2 regions of the Faecalimonas umbilicata genome follow, and region 1 is predicted to be linked to the other one. Evidence: riboswitches for the same ligand, from Rfam matches in the RefSeq annotation. Region 1 holds a riboswitch; the other holds the start of a gene.
What was found. Region 1 has a riboswitch for thiamine pyrophosphate ahead of thiT (energy-coupled thiamine transporter ThiT). Riboswitches for the same ligand answer to the same signal wherever they lie in the genome.

Region 1 (8,201 bases):
AAGACTTGTGCTGATTGCCTCTTCTCCGAGCTGCGCTCCGACTACATTAGAGCGAAGTTCTTCCAGTTCCAGCTGAAGTCCTCCGATACGGATTGTAGATGCCAGATTTTCTGCCTCTTCATAGGAAGCCATTCCGTCTATATAGGCCTGTCCGCCATCAATCTCAGACTGTACAACCGGATTGCTGATCGTCTTTCCATCATAGACGATCGCAATCTGTTTTCCAAGATTTTCCGCTGTCGCCTTGGCAAATTTATCTGTACCGTCCTTTGTGAGGATCAGTTCCACGATATACTCTTTATTGTTCATCTCATCCTGCGTTGTCTTTGCAGAAGCTGTCTTCACATCCGTTCCTTCTAAGACAACGTTTCCTTCTGAATCCTGGAATACCAATGACCCCGGTTTTCCAAGCTCATCGAGGATCTTATTTGCATCTGTCACACCCGGAATCTCAATGTTGATCCGGTCGTCACCTTCCTGGTAAACTGTCGCCTCTGTGCTATACTGCTCCACACGCTTTTGAAGCTTGTAGATCGTATCACTCATCTGCTCTGAAGTAGGATTTTTATCCTTCGCCTGATAGGTAATACTCACACCACCGGCAAGGTCCAGCCCCAGTGTGATGTTCTTTACAGAACCAATCTTTCCCTTTCCGAATCCGACGATTGTCGTAAATCCGAGCAAAACGATCAGAAGTGTAGTCGCGATCAGGCTCCATACTCCTCTTGATTTTTTCATGTCCTGTTACCTTCTTTCCCTTACTCTGCCAATGCTGCCTTCATCATGATTGCGCATTCTACACGCTTTCTTTCCATCTCGCATCCGATGTCATATGTGTCATGGATCGATCCGTGGAACTTCTGAGAGTTCGCCATACAACCACCGCTGCAGTAGAACTTCGCAAAACAATTCTTACATTTTTCTTTGGAGTATACACTACATCCCCGGAATTCCTCTGCGATCTCCGGCTTCACAATTCCGTCATCTACATTTCCCATCAGGAACTCTTCTTCTCCTACGAACTGATGACAAGGGTAAAGATCTCCCCAAGGCGTCACTGCAAGATACTCTGTGCCCGAACCACATCCAGACAATCTCTTTGCAACGCACGGACCACCGTCGAGATCGATCATGAAGTGGAAGAAATTCACTCCTTTTCCTTCCTGCTCTCTCTCTACAAGTGCTTTTGCAAGTGCATCGTACTCTTCAAAGATCTTTGGAAGATCCTCTTTTTTAATAGAATAGAAATCTGAATCTTCCCCTACGACCGGTTCAATAGAGATCTGTTTGAAACCAAGATCTGCAAAATGCAGCACATCTTTTGAAAAATCAAGGTTATCTCTTGTAAATGTCCCACGCACATAGTATTTCTCTTGATTTCTGCTATCTGCAAGCTTCTGGAATTTCGGCACGATCAGATCATAACTTCCCTTTCCATTGCGGAACGGACGCATCTTATCGTTGACTTCCTTTCTTCCATCAAGACTTAAGACAACATTGTCCATCTCTTTGTTGACAAATTCCTGTACCTCATCATTTAAAAGTACACCGTTTGTTGTGATCGTAAAACGGAAATTTTTGTTATGTATCTTTTCCTGCTCACGTCCGTATGCCACCAGGTCTTTGACAACCTGCCAGTTCATCAAAGGCTCCCCTCCAAAGAAATCTACTTCCAGATTTCTTCTGTTTCCAGAGTTTGCGATCAGGAAATCCAGCGCTTTCTTTCCAACTTCATAGGACATCAGCGCTCTTCTTCCATGATATTCTCCTTCTTCTGCAAAACAATATTTGCAGGCAAGATTACAGTCATGTGCGATGTGCATACAGAGCGCCTTTACCACTGTCTTTCTCTGCTTCACTTCCCCGATATACTGTTCATAAATATCTTTTGTAAACAACTGACCTGCTTCTGTCAGTTCCACGATATCTCCATAGGCATCTTTCAGATCACTCTCTGCATATTTTGCTGAAAGCTTCTCCAAAAGCCCTGCTGCTGTTTCTTCTTTTTTCAACTCTTCCACAGGATTTTCTGCCTGATCTATTCCCATTGTATCCAGCGCCTGAATGACATCATAGCAAAGTTCATCTACAACATGAACGGAACCGCTGTTGACATCCAGCACGATGTGATACCCATTATTTACATACTGATGAATCACTTGTGTTCTGCTCCTTTCTTCTTAACGCAAAGACAAAGCAGCGACCGAAGCCGCTGCCTGATCTCAATCTGTGCGATGTTAGCTTATTTCTTTTGTTCGCAAGTTTGATTTCCAACTGTGCAAGATGTCTTACATGCTGACTGACAAGATGTCTGGCATTCTCCACATCCGCCTTTTTTCATTGTATTGTTTAATGTCTGAGTATTTAATGTTTTAATGTGCTTCATCTTACATTCCTCCTTAAATTAGCATTAACTTAGCTTATTATATCACATGCATGTAAGATTTAAAAGACTTTCTTTTAAGAAATCATTCCACCCGCCATTCCACCTGCCGCACAGAGCAGGAACGACGTCAAAATATTCGTCCCATTTCCTTGTAAGGTACGATAAATCCCAAAGGAAATCAAAAGCAATAACCCGAAATATAAAATTCCGACCGCAAGTCCCCACAAAAATTTTCTCATTTTGGAAAGCTTCCCGATCACAAGTCCGCCCACAAATGTGGACAGTACATAGATCGCTGTAATCCCCGCCGTCACCTTTTCCTCACTGAACTCCATCTTGTATACAAGCAGCGTCAGCAGCAAAAGAAGTAAGCCGGTCACAACGTAAGCTGCCATCAGCGCCTTTAACACCCATGTGACTTTCATTTCCTGTCTGATTGTCTTCTCCATTGTCGTCCCTCCCAGATTTCAAGCGTATTTGCACCAAATAATAAGTACACTCTAATCTATGCCCGTCCACAATGTTTTATGACCATCTTAAAATTCCATCTGTTTCCCGAGAAAAGCTGCCGCTGCAAGTGCAAGCTTTTCTGCTCCATCTTCCGTCCTCTTTGTTTCCTCTTTCATCAAAAGTACAACCGCACCGATCACATCTCCCTCTGCCACAATCGGGCTGATGATTTCCTCCGTAAAGACTGCGCTCTGCCCTTCTGTCAATAAAACAAATCCTTTCTCCCCTCTGGCTGCACATCTCTCCTTTCTGTCACTTAGACAGGTCTGAAATGCCTCGCTGACTCTTTTCCCCGCAAATTCTTTTTTTCCATTTCCCGCCGCTGCGACTACCGTCTCATGATCGGTGATGCAGACAGTACATTTTGCTACCTGGGCAAGACTTTCCGCATACTGTATCGCAAGCGGTGTCATTTCTCCGACTGGAGAATACTTCTTTAAAATGACACCTCCCTCTCGATCGGTAAAGATTTCAAGTGGATCTCCTTCATGAATCCTGAGTGTCCGTCGGATTTCCTTTGGAATTACAACCCTCCCGAGATCATCAATTCTTCTTACGACTCCTGTTGCTTTCATATAAAAAATTCCTCCATTTTACTTTGTTTTCCATTTCTGGAAATAGTATCTGTAAAATGAAGGAATTTATGACATTTTTATTTTTAATTCTATCCGATTGATTAGTTGACCGCTGTTATCTTCACTTTCTTCATCGCTTTGGAGACTGCCGGAATCGATAAAACGAGAACTGTAAGCGCTGCCTCTGCAAAAATATAACATCCATTATATACAAGCGAATATGGAAGCGCCGCCCAACCGTCCCACGCATATTCTCCAAAAAAGAGCCATCCGGAAATTACCGCAAATACATATCTTGCAAGAACGCCAAACAAGTATCCTTTTACAAGACCATGTTTGGATTTGCTGAAACATCCTGAAAGTCCGAGTGCCCCGAATGCGAGCGGATAATCTACAAGCACTTGAAGTGGGAAATAAATATATGGTTCAATCAGAAGCTGAAGTACCCCGTAGGCCGCCCCAGTCAGCATCCCCGTCGCCGGTCCATATAAATAGCCAACGAAACAGATAAACAACATGCTGAATAATGTTACCGATCCACCAAATGGAAAAGAATAAATCTTTAACATCGATGTCACCATCGCAAGTGCAACTGCCATCGCACATACGACAAGCTGTTTTGTTCCAATTTTCTTTTTTTCTTTCTTCTCCCATTTTGCAAACAGCGCAGCTACAACGATCAATGCCACAAGAATCACAGCAACTGCCACATAACCTGCCGTTGTCAGACTGTATGCCCCATCTGCTTTTGTTACAAAAAATGACATAAAAAAACCTCCTTTATTATTTTTTTACAGGAGGAACCATTCTGGTACTGCTTCCTTCCGCCGGTACTAACCGGTTCAAGTAGTGAGGGTCATCACGCAATGTGATTTCTCAGCCCTGGGCTCCCCTAGCAAAATGCTATATGAAATTTGTCATTTCATATAGCATTGTACCATACTTTCTTTTTTTGTCAAATTTTCTTTACGATCAGCTTTACACCCTCGACCCTGAGTACCTCTCCGAAATCGCCCGGTTCCAGAATGTCTCCATCTGCTTCCGCTCTGACCGTCCATTCCTGTCCGTTGACGACTGCTTTCCCTGTCTGACTCAAATTATCTACCTGCTCTGTCATCTTAATTTTCTGCCCGATCAGACTCTCATAGTTTGTCTTCACTGATTTCGCATTCAAATATTTCTGCGCCCAAGGTCTCGTAAAATATAACAGTATAAAAGTCACGATCAGAAAAGCTGCGATCTGCCATACGATTCCAAGTCCGAGAAGTTCTACCACCAGTGCCGCCAGTGCACCTCCTGCAAGCCAGATGGAAGTCAGTCCTACTGTGGCGATCTCAACGATCAGAAAAATCACAATCAACGCCAACCATACAATGCTCATCATATACCTCCGCCCTTTCTCCTTTTTGTTACCTCTATACTATATCAGCCGTTGCAATTAAACAATCTTTTTTTACATCTTTTTCAGAACTTTTTTAGCACATTCTCTCATCGCTTTTTCGGGAGATCTTCCGTTTTCCCGAACTAGTTCAGAAAAGACAGTACGATGTCATTTACAAGCTTTCCATCTGCCTTTCCTTTTACTTTCGGCATCAGTTCTTTCATAATCTTTCCTTTGTCTTTTGCTGTCGGTGTCTCCAGCGCCAGAGAAGCAAGCACCTCTTTGATCACTCCGCGGATTTCTTCTTCTGACATCATCTTTGGTGCAAACTGTTCCAACACTGCAATTCTCTTCTGGCATTCTTCCACAATGTCACTTCGGTCTGCCGGTGCAAGTTCCAACGTCTCTTTTGTCTGCTTGATCTCTTTTAGGATAACCTGTGTCTCTTCTTCCGGTGTCAGATCTCCTTTTTTGTCAATCACCTTATTCTTCAGCGCAGATAAAAGCAGTGATAAGGACTCCTTCGTCTCCTTGTCCCCTGCCTTCATCGCACTTACCATCGCACTTCTTACTTCTTCAATCTTACTCATCAAATCTCCTCCATTCTTCTATTTTCGATTATTTCTGGTCACTTTTATCTGTGTCAGATCCTTCTGCATATGGAATCTCTTCCTGCTGTTTCATCTTAATCCCTTTTTTCTCGAAACTGATCTTATCCCATACCTTTTCATTGACTTCAATCTTTACATCTTTTTTCCACTCTTCGCACAGATCTTTGTACTGTTTTTCCTTTCGCTCTTCTGCGATAGATTCTTTTTCTGCATCGGTCGCTTCCCGGTCAAGAAGGCTTGTCACTTTCAACACATAGTAGCCACTGTCCGTCTCGATCACCTCTGAGACTTCCCCTTCGCCAAGTTTATTCGCCTTCGTCATCAATCCCTCATCCGGAGTTGTCGTCTCTTCGTCAAAAGTCATTGTCTTTACTTCCAGTTCCTTCTCTTTTGCAGTCTTTGCAAAGTCAGCCCCTTCCTTAACTGCTTTCTGGAATGCTTCTGCCTTTTTCTTTGCCTCTGCCTTTTCTTCCTCGGTCATCTGCTCTGTGCTTCCGTCTTCTTTTGTCTTTGTCAGAGAAAGGTTGACATACTGCATACTCTTTTGTGCCGCCTCTTCATCAGACACTTCTGTATCCACATCTGCGACCATCGCCTTCTGCATTTTCTCTTGAATCGTCACAAGTGTCAGCATCCGCTCTACATTTTCTGTTGTTCCGGAAACAGCTCCCTTTTCTTCCAGTCCGTTTGCCTCATCAAACGCTTTTGCTGCCTCACTGATCTTCTTCTTTTCCTCCTCGGTGATCTCGACTTTGTAATCGCCCATATGGTCTTCGAGTACATACATATTTTCCAGTGTCTCTAAGATCTGATTTTTCACCGTCTCCTCATAGGATTTCCCTTTGGAAATCTCTGTAGACCACATGTCCTCTCCCATCACTCCTGAGTAGTATGTTTCATATTCTGCCTGCTGATAGCGCGCAAAAAAATTGGCAACACCTACAGTCACTTTTTCTCCACCAATCGTAACTACCACATCGCTGTCTTTGACAGACCCGCAGCCGGCAGCGGAAACTGCCAGTGCTGCTGTCACAGCAAGCGCTGCCGCTTTTTTTCCTGTCCTTCTCATAATTGCCCTCCTTCGTGTTTCTAACTCTCTCATTATACTCTCTGACTATGATTCTAGCAATGTTTTCATATCAATTAACACTTTTTTCACAACTTCAATTGGATCTTCCTCTTTGCCTTTTCGGTTTCTGTTCTTCTTATGATAGAGGAAATATGGAGGCGTATCCATTTTGAAATGCAACTCTTCTTTGTACAGTTCCAAAAGCTTCGGAATTTTTTCTGTCCGAATTCTGGCATGCTCAAACATGGTAAATTGATACTCTTCTCCCTTTTGTTCTACTGCCGTAATATACAGTCGGTGTGCCATCGCTTTCAGGTTCGCAATCGCCAGAAGCTTTTGAACTTTTCTTGGAATATCTCCAAAGCGATCGATCAGTTCCTCGATCATATCATCCATCTCTTCCTCTGTCTCAATCCCTGCGATCCGCTTATAGATATCCAGCTTCTGATATTCATTCGGAATATACGATGCAGGAATATATGCATCCACATTTAGGTCCACCGTTGTCGTATATGGTTCTTCCTCTACTTCGCCCTTCAGATGCTTCACTGCCTCATTTAACATTTTACAGTACAGATCGTATCCAACTGCTTCCATATGTCCATGTTGCTCTGCCCCAAGAAGATTTCCCGCTCCTCGTATTTCCAAATCTCTCATGGCAATCTTAAATCCAGAACCGAGGTCTGTAAATTCACGGATCGCGGACAACCTTTTTTCTGCCACTTCTTTTAACAGCTTATCCCTCTTATAGAGTAAAAAAGCATATGCCATCCGGTTTGACCGCCCGACACGCCCGCGAAGCTGGTACAGCTGAGAAAGTCCAAGCCGGTCCGCATCGTGTATGATCATCGTATTTGCGTTGGAAATATCAAGCCCGGTCTCAATGATCGTCGTCGAGATCAATACATCGATCTCTCCGTTGATAAAATCATACATGATCCGCTCCAGCTGATGTTCCCTCATCTGTCCATGTGCAAATGCCACATTTGCCTCAGGCACAAGTTTCTGAATCCGGTCTGCGACTTCATCGATATCCTGTACCCTGTTGTACACATAATATACCTGTCCATCTCTTGCGAGTTCCCGCTCGATCGCCTCACGTACCATCTCGTCATTGTACTCCATGACATATGTCTGGATCGGCATTCTGTCCATCGGAGGCTCTTCTAACACGCTCATATCTCGGATTCCGATCAGACTCATGTGAAGCGTTCTCGGAATCGGAGTTGCTGTCAGTGTCAGCACGTCTACATTTTCTTTCATCTGCTTGATTTTCTCTTTGTGCTGTACCCCAAACCGCTGCTCCTCATCGATGATCAACAGGCCAAGATCCTTAAATTTCAGATCATCTGAAAGTACGCGGTGCGTCCCGATCACAATATCTACAAGACCTTTCCTCACATCATCGATTGTCTTTCTTTGCTGTGCCGGAGTCCGAAATCTGCACAGCAGGTCTACTCTCACCGGAAAATCCTTCATCCGCTGTACAAACGTATTATAATGCTGCTGAGCAAGCACCGTTGTCGGAACGAGGTACACCACCTGCTTACTTTCCTGCACTGCCTTAAATGCGGCGCGGACTGCCACTTCTGTCTTCCCGTATCCGACATCCCCGCAGATTAAGCGGTCCATGATCTTCTTGCTTTCCATATCTTTTTTAGTTGCCTCG
Region 2 (8,201 bases), 1.2 Mb from region 1:
AAAAAGATCCACATCTTGTGTGAATCTTTTTTCTTCCTTCTTATAATCTTGCATCAAATAATCCACAGAAACTGTCAATCGGATCTGTTCCTTTGAATGCTTCTTCTCCATTCATAAGATCCTCAACTAACGCATCCAGTGTTGTATCTTTGGAATCGTAAGTGTTGATATAGGTCCGTGCCTGCGGGATATCTGCAAGCATTGTCGGCTGTCCACATCCGACAACAACAACCGGAACTTCAAATACATACCACGGAATCTCTCCGCCTCCCTTTGACATACCAAAGCTTGGTCTTCCGTTCGGCACATCACAGAGCGTGATTACAAGATCCATATCGGATACGAAATCTGCAATGGCATTCTTTCCTGCAAAGTAAATATTTAAGTCTGGCTTTTCCCCGGCTTCAATCTGTTTCTTCATGACATCAAGCGGACTTTCATAGATAAATGCATCAAATCCTTTTGCACATAACTTTTCTTTTAACGCTTCTGCCGGATTTCCTTTTCCGCCTCCAAGCATTTTCATCAGCGCTGACATACTGTTCTCTGCGCCTTTGATATGCACGATCATAATTCTCTTATAACGATCTGGTGTCATAGGGAGCACGTCTTTGTCTTTATATTTTACAAGCGTGATACAGTCTTCGCTGATTGATTTCTGCATTGCCTTGTATTCTTCTCTCTGAAGCACTTCCTCTACAGTCTCTGGCTGTGGAACCAGTTCTTCTTTGCTCTTCTTATTCAGACCCAGATGTGCTTTGAGTCCTAAAATACGTGTCAATGCTTCTGTCATTCTCTCTTCACTGATGATTCCTGTCTTGTATGCACCAAGCATTGTAGCAAAATCTTCCTCTGGATCATTGAAGAATAAGAACATATCACAACCTGCATTGATACTTGCCGGAAGCATCTCTGAACGCTTCATTCGGTCTGTCATTGCTACCATATGGGAAGCATCTGTCACGACCATACCGTTGAATCCAAGTCTGTCTCTCAAAAGACCTGTCATGATCTCCGGACTTAATGTAGCCGGCATCATATCTTCGTCCTTTAACTCAGGATTAATGGCTTTTGCATAAGAAGGAAGCATGATGTGTCCTCCCATGATCGCATCCAGATCATTCTCAATCAATGTACGGTAAACATGTCCGTAAGTCTCATCCCATTTTTCCACATCAAAATAGTTTACATTGTTTGCAATGTGTGCATCTCTGAAGTCTTGTCCATTTCCCGGAAAATGTTTCGCTGCGCATGCAAATCCCGGAATCGTATGTGCTCCATTTAAATATGCTTTGCTCATAGTTGCTACACGTTCTGCATCTCCGCCGAATGCACGTGTCACAATCTCTGTATTCTCCCAGTTGTAAAGAATATCTGCCACCGGTGCAAATGCCATGTTACATCCGATTGCCGCTGCCTGTTCATTTGCCATCTTTCCTAATGCAAATGCATACTCTTCCTTATCTGTAGCTGCGATCTTCACACCAGCTCCAATATGTGTCCCATCTGCACATGCGCCGTCTCCTCCGGCTTCTGTGTTGCATGCGATAAATACCGGAACCTTTGCATATTTCTGAAGGATCCGATTCTGTTCCTGAATCGCCTTTCCCGGAGCCGGATTGTAACGGCATCCACCAAGGTGATATTTTTCCATTAATTCTTTTAAATATTCTTCATCGTGTGAAGCTGTCAGCTGAAAGAATAACTGTCCTACTTTTTCTTCCGGGCTCATATTTGCAATTGTGTCTTTTACCCATTGACAGTCTTCCTCTGACAGATAATACGGTCTTGCTTTTAAATCTACCATATAAATAACATTCTCCTCTCTGCATAAAGCTTTTGCGCAACTGATTATACCATTATATTATACAAAAATGCTACATATTTCTTGTATATTTTACACAAATTTCATTTTTCTTTTTCCTAATATAGATTTTCTAATACTATGCAAAGCTGGCTACTCTATACTGCTCCATCCAGCACTGGAGCCAGGAGAACTTTTCCGGTTCCACGATACACATTTACAAGTCCTTCCCCCGAAGCTGCCGAACCTATCAGTGTCTTTCCTGACCGTTCTACAGTAAAACTTAAGCTGCCGCTCCATGCGATCGCCATGTTGCCATCTACTTTCAATACATCATCCTGGAGAGTGATCTCCACAAGCTCCTCTTTCGGACAAGGTGCTTCCAGACAAAGCACTCCCTCTCCTACCACTCCAAGATTGAACAGTCCTTCATTTCCTGCAACAGCAGAAGAAAGATTGGAGCGCATCACTGCTTTGTGCTTCAGTCTTGCATCACATGCCAGGAACAATCCGTCATCCAACACGATGGAACCATTCCAGTCTTTTAAATCTACCAGTAGGATGTGCTTATAAGTCGGTTCCAACACAAGAATTCCGTTTCCGGTATATTCCGGCTTGATTGCCGATTCCCCGGTTGCTTTTCCCCTGACTGCTTTTCCAAAGAAATCGCCCACACCTTTTACTCCCGTTGTCGCATTGACATTGCCTACGGTCCACTGCATTGCTCCTGCCTGAAGTGTGATATTTGCCTGATTGACATCACAGATAACCTGGCGCTTTCTCACATTCATCTCATTACAAAAATAGGCCAACGCGGCATTGTGCGGCATCACACTTAAATCACGCTGATATTCTATGACAGTAAACGGACCAAGAGAGTTTAACACTTTAATATCATCATTATTCGTAAAATTAGAGATTCTATACATCGTTTTCTTCCTCCTTATCACACTTTCCTGCAATCTGTGCTAGTAGGTTTATTATACGGTGTTTGTACAAAAAATACAATATTTTTATATTTTCCATTTATTTTTTATGCAGTTTATATGCTTGCATTGAAGTGCTCCATCATCTTTCACTGTTCTGAATTTTTATTACAGAATATCGATATACTCTCCATTCAATGCCTTATTCATACTTCTGACCGCACAGAATTTTCCACACATAGAGCAACTCTCTTCAATTTCCGGTTTGCGGTCTTCCCGAATCTGTTTTGCCGTTTCTGGATCCATAGAACACTTCCACTGCTCCTCCCAATCAAAAGTTCTTCTGGCATCCGCCATACGATCATCAATATCTCTTGCGTGCGGAACATGTTTTGCAATATCTGCGGCATGCGCTGCAATTCTGGAAGCGATGATCCCCTGTTTGACATCTTCTACATTCGGAAGCGCCAGATGTTCTGCCGGTGTCACATAGCAAAGAAATGCTGCACCTGCTGAAGCTGCTACTGCACCTCCGATCGCCGCTGTAATATGGTCATATCCCGGTGCAATATCAGTCACGATCGGTCCCAGTACATAAAACGGAGCACCCATGCAGATTGTCTGCTGCAATTTCATATTTGCTTCAATCTGATCCAATGGCATATGCCCCGGGCCTTCTACCATCACCTGCACATCTTTTGCCCATGCACGTTTTGTCAGCTCTCCCAAGCGCACCAACTCTTCAATCTGACACACGTCACTCGCATCGGCCAGACAGCCCGGACGGCATGCATCCCCAAGTGAAATTGTGACATCATATTCCCGGCAGATTTCAAGAATCTCATCAAAGTATTCGTAAAATGGATTTTCATTTCCAGTCATACTCATCCACGCAAACACAAGCGATCCGCCTCTGGATACAATATTCATTTTTCTTTTATGCTTCTTGATCTGTTCAATTGTCTTTCTTGTAATTCCACAGTGCAGTGTGACAAAATCCACTCCATCCTCTGCGTGGAGTCTTACTACATCAATAAAATCTTTTGCTGTCAGTGTGGCAAGATCTCTCTTATAATGAATCACACTATCATAAACCGGAACGGTTCCGATCATCGCCGGACATTCTTGTGTCAGTTTTCTTCGAAATGGCTGCGTATTCCCATGAGAAGAAAGGTCCATAATTGCCTCTGCTCCCATATTTACCGCCGCCATGACTTTTTCCATCTCAACCTCATAATCTTTGCAATCTTTTGACACTCCCAGATTTACATTGATCTTCGTACGAAGCATAGATCCTACTCCATTTGGATCCAGGCATTTATGCCTTTTGTTGGCGCAGATCGCCACCTGTCCTTTCGCCACCAGATCCCGGATTTCCTCCTCTGTACGGTATTCCTTCCGCGCAACTGCCCGCATCTCCTCTGTGATGATTCCCTTTCTTGCTGCTTCCATCTGTGTGTAGTATTTTTCTGACATATGATGTACCTCTTCTTTCTTCTGCCCGCGGCAGAATATTTTTCATTTGCTCTGTGCCGGAATTTTTTTATGACAGAACTCCAAAAGGATTTCAAGGATTATGCCTGGGCGGAGCATTTTTTCATAGGACTCTGCTTTTTATTCCATAGCATTTCTCGGAAATTTCCTATGTAATAAAATATAATAAAAAAACAGAGTACCTCAATTGGTACTCCGTCAAACTTCTTAAAATCAATTCTTTCCTACGTTGGCATTATCCAAATCAGGTATCAGGGTCGAAGTTCACACCTTCCTCTCAGCCTGTCTACAAGCTCCCCGGCTATTTACTTTTCTAGAAAATAGTAACACACCAATAACTAAAAGTCAATTTTTTGATCTTCCAGAAATTTTCTGATTTCGTCATATTCTTCAGACTTGTCTTCCCAGTCTTTCGGTGTCCAGCTACAAAATGGAGACAATGCAAACCCATTCTCTTTCGCAAGTTTCTCCATCTCTTTTATACATTGACTAATTTTTGAACGTTTCATTTCTTTCCTCTCCTCCCTCCAGAGGGTTCACCGTCTATTCCATGCTTTTCCTCAAAATATCGACAATTTCTTTATGCGAAAGAATCTTATATCCCCCGTCCATCACAAATGTTCCTTCTGCAATTCCCTCTATCATCTCTTCTGTCACACCAAGTTCCCGCAGATTCATGACAAGCCCAATTTCACGCATCCAGCTTTCCATGCTTGCCAGACCTTCCTTTGCAATCTGCTCTTTACTCTTTCCTTCTACCTGTATTCCCCAGACATTCTCGGCGAACCGCACAAATTTCTGCAAACCATATGGACAAATATAACGGTAGTATGCCATTGAGACTGCAGCCAGTGTCATTCCATGTGTGGCGTCTGTATATGCGCCGACTGACTGCCCTATCATATGAACCATCCAATCGGTTGTCTTTCCCTGTTCCACCATAGTATTCAATGCCCATGTTGCTGTCCACATAATATTGCTGCGCGCCTCATAATCCATTGGATCTACAACCGCAATTCTTGAAGAATGGATCAAGGACTTCATCAGCCCCTCCATGACATAGTCTGAAGTATTGTCATCCTCCCCGGAAAAATATTGTTCGGTAATGTGATTAAAAATATCATAGATTCCTGCTACCATCTGATATTTTGGCAATGTATAGGTAAATACCGGATTTAAAATGGAGAATTTCGGGAAAACATTCTCCCCAAATACATGACCGATCTTCCGTTTCCTCTCCGAATTTGTAATGACTGAACCACCATTCATCTCTGATCCAGTTCCTACCATCGTCAGCACACATCCAACCGGGATGATTCGATTATCTACCTCTTCCATCCTCTCATAATATTTTTCCCATGGATCTTCCTCACAATATGCAGATACCGAGACGGCCTTTGCATAATCACACACCGATCCTCCCCCTACTGCAAGAATCAGATCCACCTCGTTTTCTCTCGCGATCTTACATCCCTCATACAATTTTTCTACTGTCGGATTCGGCATTACTCCTGGGTCCTCAAACACTGTTTTCCCTGCTTCTTTTAACAGTTCCATTACCTGATCATAGATGCCGTTTTTCTTAATCGAGTCTCTTCCATAACTCAGCTGCACCTTTGGTCCGTATTTTTCTAATTCTTCTTTCAAAAAAGTAAGGGATTGTTCCCCAAAATAAAGTTTTGTTGGATTACAATATTGAAAATTTCCTAACATAATTTTTCCTTCCTTTCCACTTTTTGCAAAGCATGCTCTATCCAAGAACCCTTGTCGCTTTTGAGCAGCTCTGCACACATTGACTTTCTTCGCTATTCATGTTATGTTCATCATAATACCTGAACTTAACTTTAGGTCAATACTTATTTTCAAAAATCAAAAAAGAGATCTGATAAATGAAATTGGAGGAACCCATATGTATACAATTGGCCAAGTCGCAAAACTAGTTCACCTTCCCATCTCTACCATCCGCTATTATGACAAGGAAGGTCTGTTCCCGACACTTGAGCGTACTTCCGGCATCCGTAAGTTCAGCGAAAAAGAACTGGAAGCACTTCGGATGATCGAATGCCTGAAAAAATCTGGGCTGAAGATCAAAGAAATCAAGTTATTTATGGAATGGTGTGCCCAAGGAAGTTCCACTTACGAAAAGCGCTTAGAACTATTTCTACATCAGCGCAAAGCGGTAGAAGAAAAAATTGAAAAACTGGAAAAAGTACTCGACATGATCCAGTTCAAATGCTGGTATTACGAGCAGGCGCTCGCAGATGGAAATGAAGATCGACTAAAAACATATACAGAAACTCCTCAAGATTAAAATCCTGAGGAGTAATAAATGCTTTCTGTCTATTGGCTGATATCTCCATCCCCCGCTGTCCAACTCTCTCTGTTTGGTTCCACAGCAAAAGAATAAGAGTCCTCTTTATCCTTTTTTCTAAATGGAATCTTTTGCATAACTCCAATAATCTGTCCGGATAAAATAACGGTCAAAAGCGAATAAATGATCTTACTTACTGGAATGTAGGTAAGAGAGATAAGCAATACCACCAGATCACTGATCAAATAAATCCATTGGATATCTAACGGAAGTACTCGATCCAAACTCATTGCAAGCGCATCATCTCCAGTCGGAGCTCCACCTACTCGAACACATAATCCTACGCTTACACCTACAAATATTGCTCCTACAACTGCTGCCAGAAGTGGTTTTGTGGCAATGTCAGGGAATAATGGATCAAACTGTTCGAAGATCCCATAAAAAACAGAAAATCCAATAGAAGAAATAAAAGAATATACAAGAAAAAGTTTTCCCAATAATTTCCATCCCAAAAGGTAACATAATACCGTCAGTATAAATCCTGAAACCGATGGCGAAATCCCAAACCAATATTCTAAAAGAAGTGTTAACCCTAAAATTCCGCCCTCTGTCACATTGGACATTGAATGGATATTGTAAAGTCCAAATGCCAATATCGCACTTCCCAATAGTAAAAGTAATACGGATGATAATTTCATTTCCTTCCAAACTGAACGCATTTTAAAAAATCCTTTCTATTAACCTATCATGGAATCTATACACTCATTATAAACTCTGGTATAATACTAGAGTCAAGGAGATCAATAGAAAATATGAAAATTTTTTTTAAAATTGGTGAAATTTCTAAATTATATGGAATCGGTGTAGATTCTATACGTTATTATGAAGAAATTGGAATTATCAAACCTCAGCGTTCTGAATCTGGATATCGCTATTATAGTATTCACGACATATGGAGATTAAATGTAATCCGAGATTTACGCTCCATTGGATTTACAATGGAACAAATCCGCGAATACTTAGACCATCATACAGTTTTGTCTTCAATTTCTATGCTGGAAGACGAAAAAGACGCGATTGCAAAGCAAATACAGTATCTGCAAAAGCTGCAAAAAAATGTAGAGCACAGATTGCATAACATTCATTCCGCATTATCTCTTCCTTTAGGTGAAATCTGCTTAATGAATATTCCCCCTCGCCGTTGCCACCTTCTTCCCGAAGGATATAAAAATGAAGAAGAAATGGATGTTCTGATCAAACAGCTTATCAATCTAAATCAAAATCGCTTATACATTATCGGAAGTAATCAAATTGGAACTATGATTTCTCTGCCCTCTCTCGTAAATAAAAAAGTGCTTTCCTATCAATCTGTTTTTCTTATCGATGAAGAAGGCGAGGATATTCTTGCCGGCGGTCATTACCTTTGCGTCACTTATCGCGGGGATTATAAACAGAGCTCCTACTGGGGACAAGAACTCATCCAATATGCACACACTCACAACTTCAAAGTGCTTGGTAACTTATTGGAAATTCTTTGGATCGACATTCACACAACTTCTGATGAATCAGAATATATTACACAATTACAGCTTCCTATCGAATAAAATACTAAGACTGATAAGCGGTGGTAAAATCATATCAACCACTGTTTACCAGTCTTTTTTAT

Region 2: it holds a riboswitch for thiamine pyrophosphate, as region 1 does, so the genes downstream of both, thiC (phosphomethylpyrimidine synthase ThiC) here and thiT (energy-coupled thiamine transporter ThiT) in region 1, are expected to answer to the same signal.

What each region holds. Positions count from the first base shown of each region.
Region 1 is NZ_AP031411.1:784,769-792,969, reverse strand. It holds gene secD (protein translocase subunit SecD) at 1-738, opposite strand, end outside; gene scfB (thioether cross-link-forming SCIFF peptide maturase) at 759-2,159, opposite strand; gene scfA (six-cysteine ranthipeptide SCIFF) at 2,243-2,386, opposite strand; gene ACGG81_RS03850 (TIGR04086 family membrane protein) at 2,461-2,835, opposite strand; gene ACGG81_RS03845 (stage V sporulation T C-terminal domain-containing protein) at 2,923-3,471, opposite strand; gene thiT (energy-coupled thiamine transporter ThiT) at 3,573-4,238, opposite strand; TPP riboswitch at 4,274-4,375, opposite strand; gene ACGG81_RS03835 (NfeD family protein) at 4,427-4,852, opposite strand; gene ACGG81_RS03830 (GatB/YqeY domain-containing protein) at 4,996-5,442, opposite strand; gene ACGG81_RS03825 (peptidyl-prolyl cis-trans isomerase) at 5,471-6,532, opposite strand; gene mfd (transcription-repair coupling factor) at 6,578-8,201, opposite strand, start outside.
Region 2 is NZ_AP031411.1:2,465,850-2,474,050, forward strand. It holds gene ACGG81_RS11835 (glycoside hydrolase family 3 protein) at 41-1,807, opposite strand; gene ACGG81_RS11840 (AIM24 family protein) at 1,963-2,733, opposite strand; gene thiC (phosphomethylpyrimidine synthase ThiC) at 2,899-4,206, opposite strand; TPP riboswitch at 4,429-4,534, opposite strand; gene ACGG81_RS11850 (D-lyxose/D-mannose family sugar isomerase) at 4,563-4,733, opposite strand; gene ACGG81_RS11855 (iron-containing alcohol dehydrogenase) at 4,768-5,937, opposite strand; gene ACGG81_RS11860 (MerR family transcriptional regulator) at 6,134-6,535, shown strand; gene ACGG81_RS11865 (YitT family protein) at 6,565-7,254, opposite strand; gene ACGG81_RS11870 (MerR family transcriptional regulator) at 7,348-8,139, shown strand.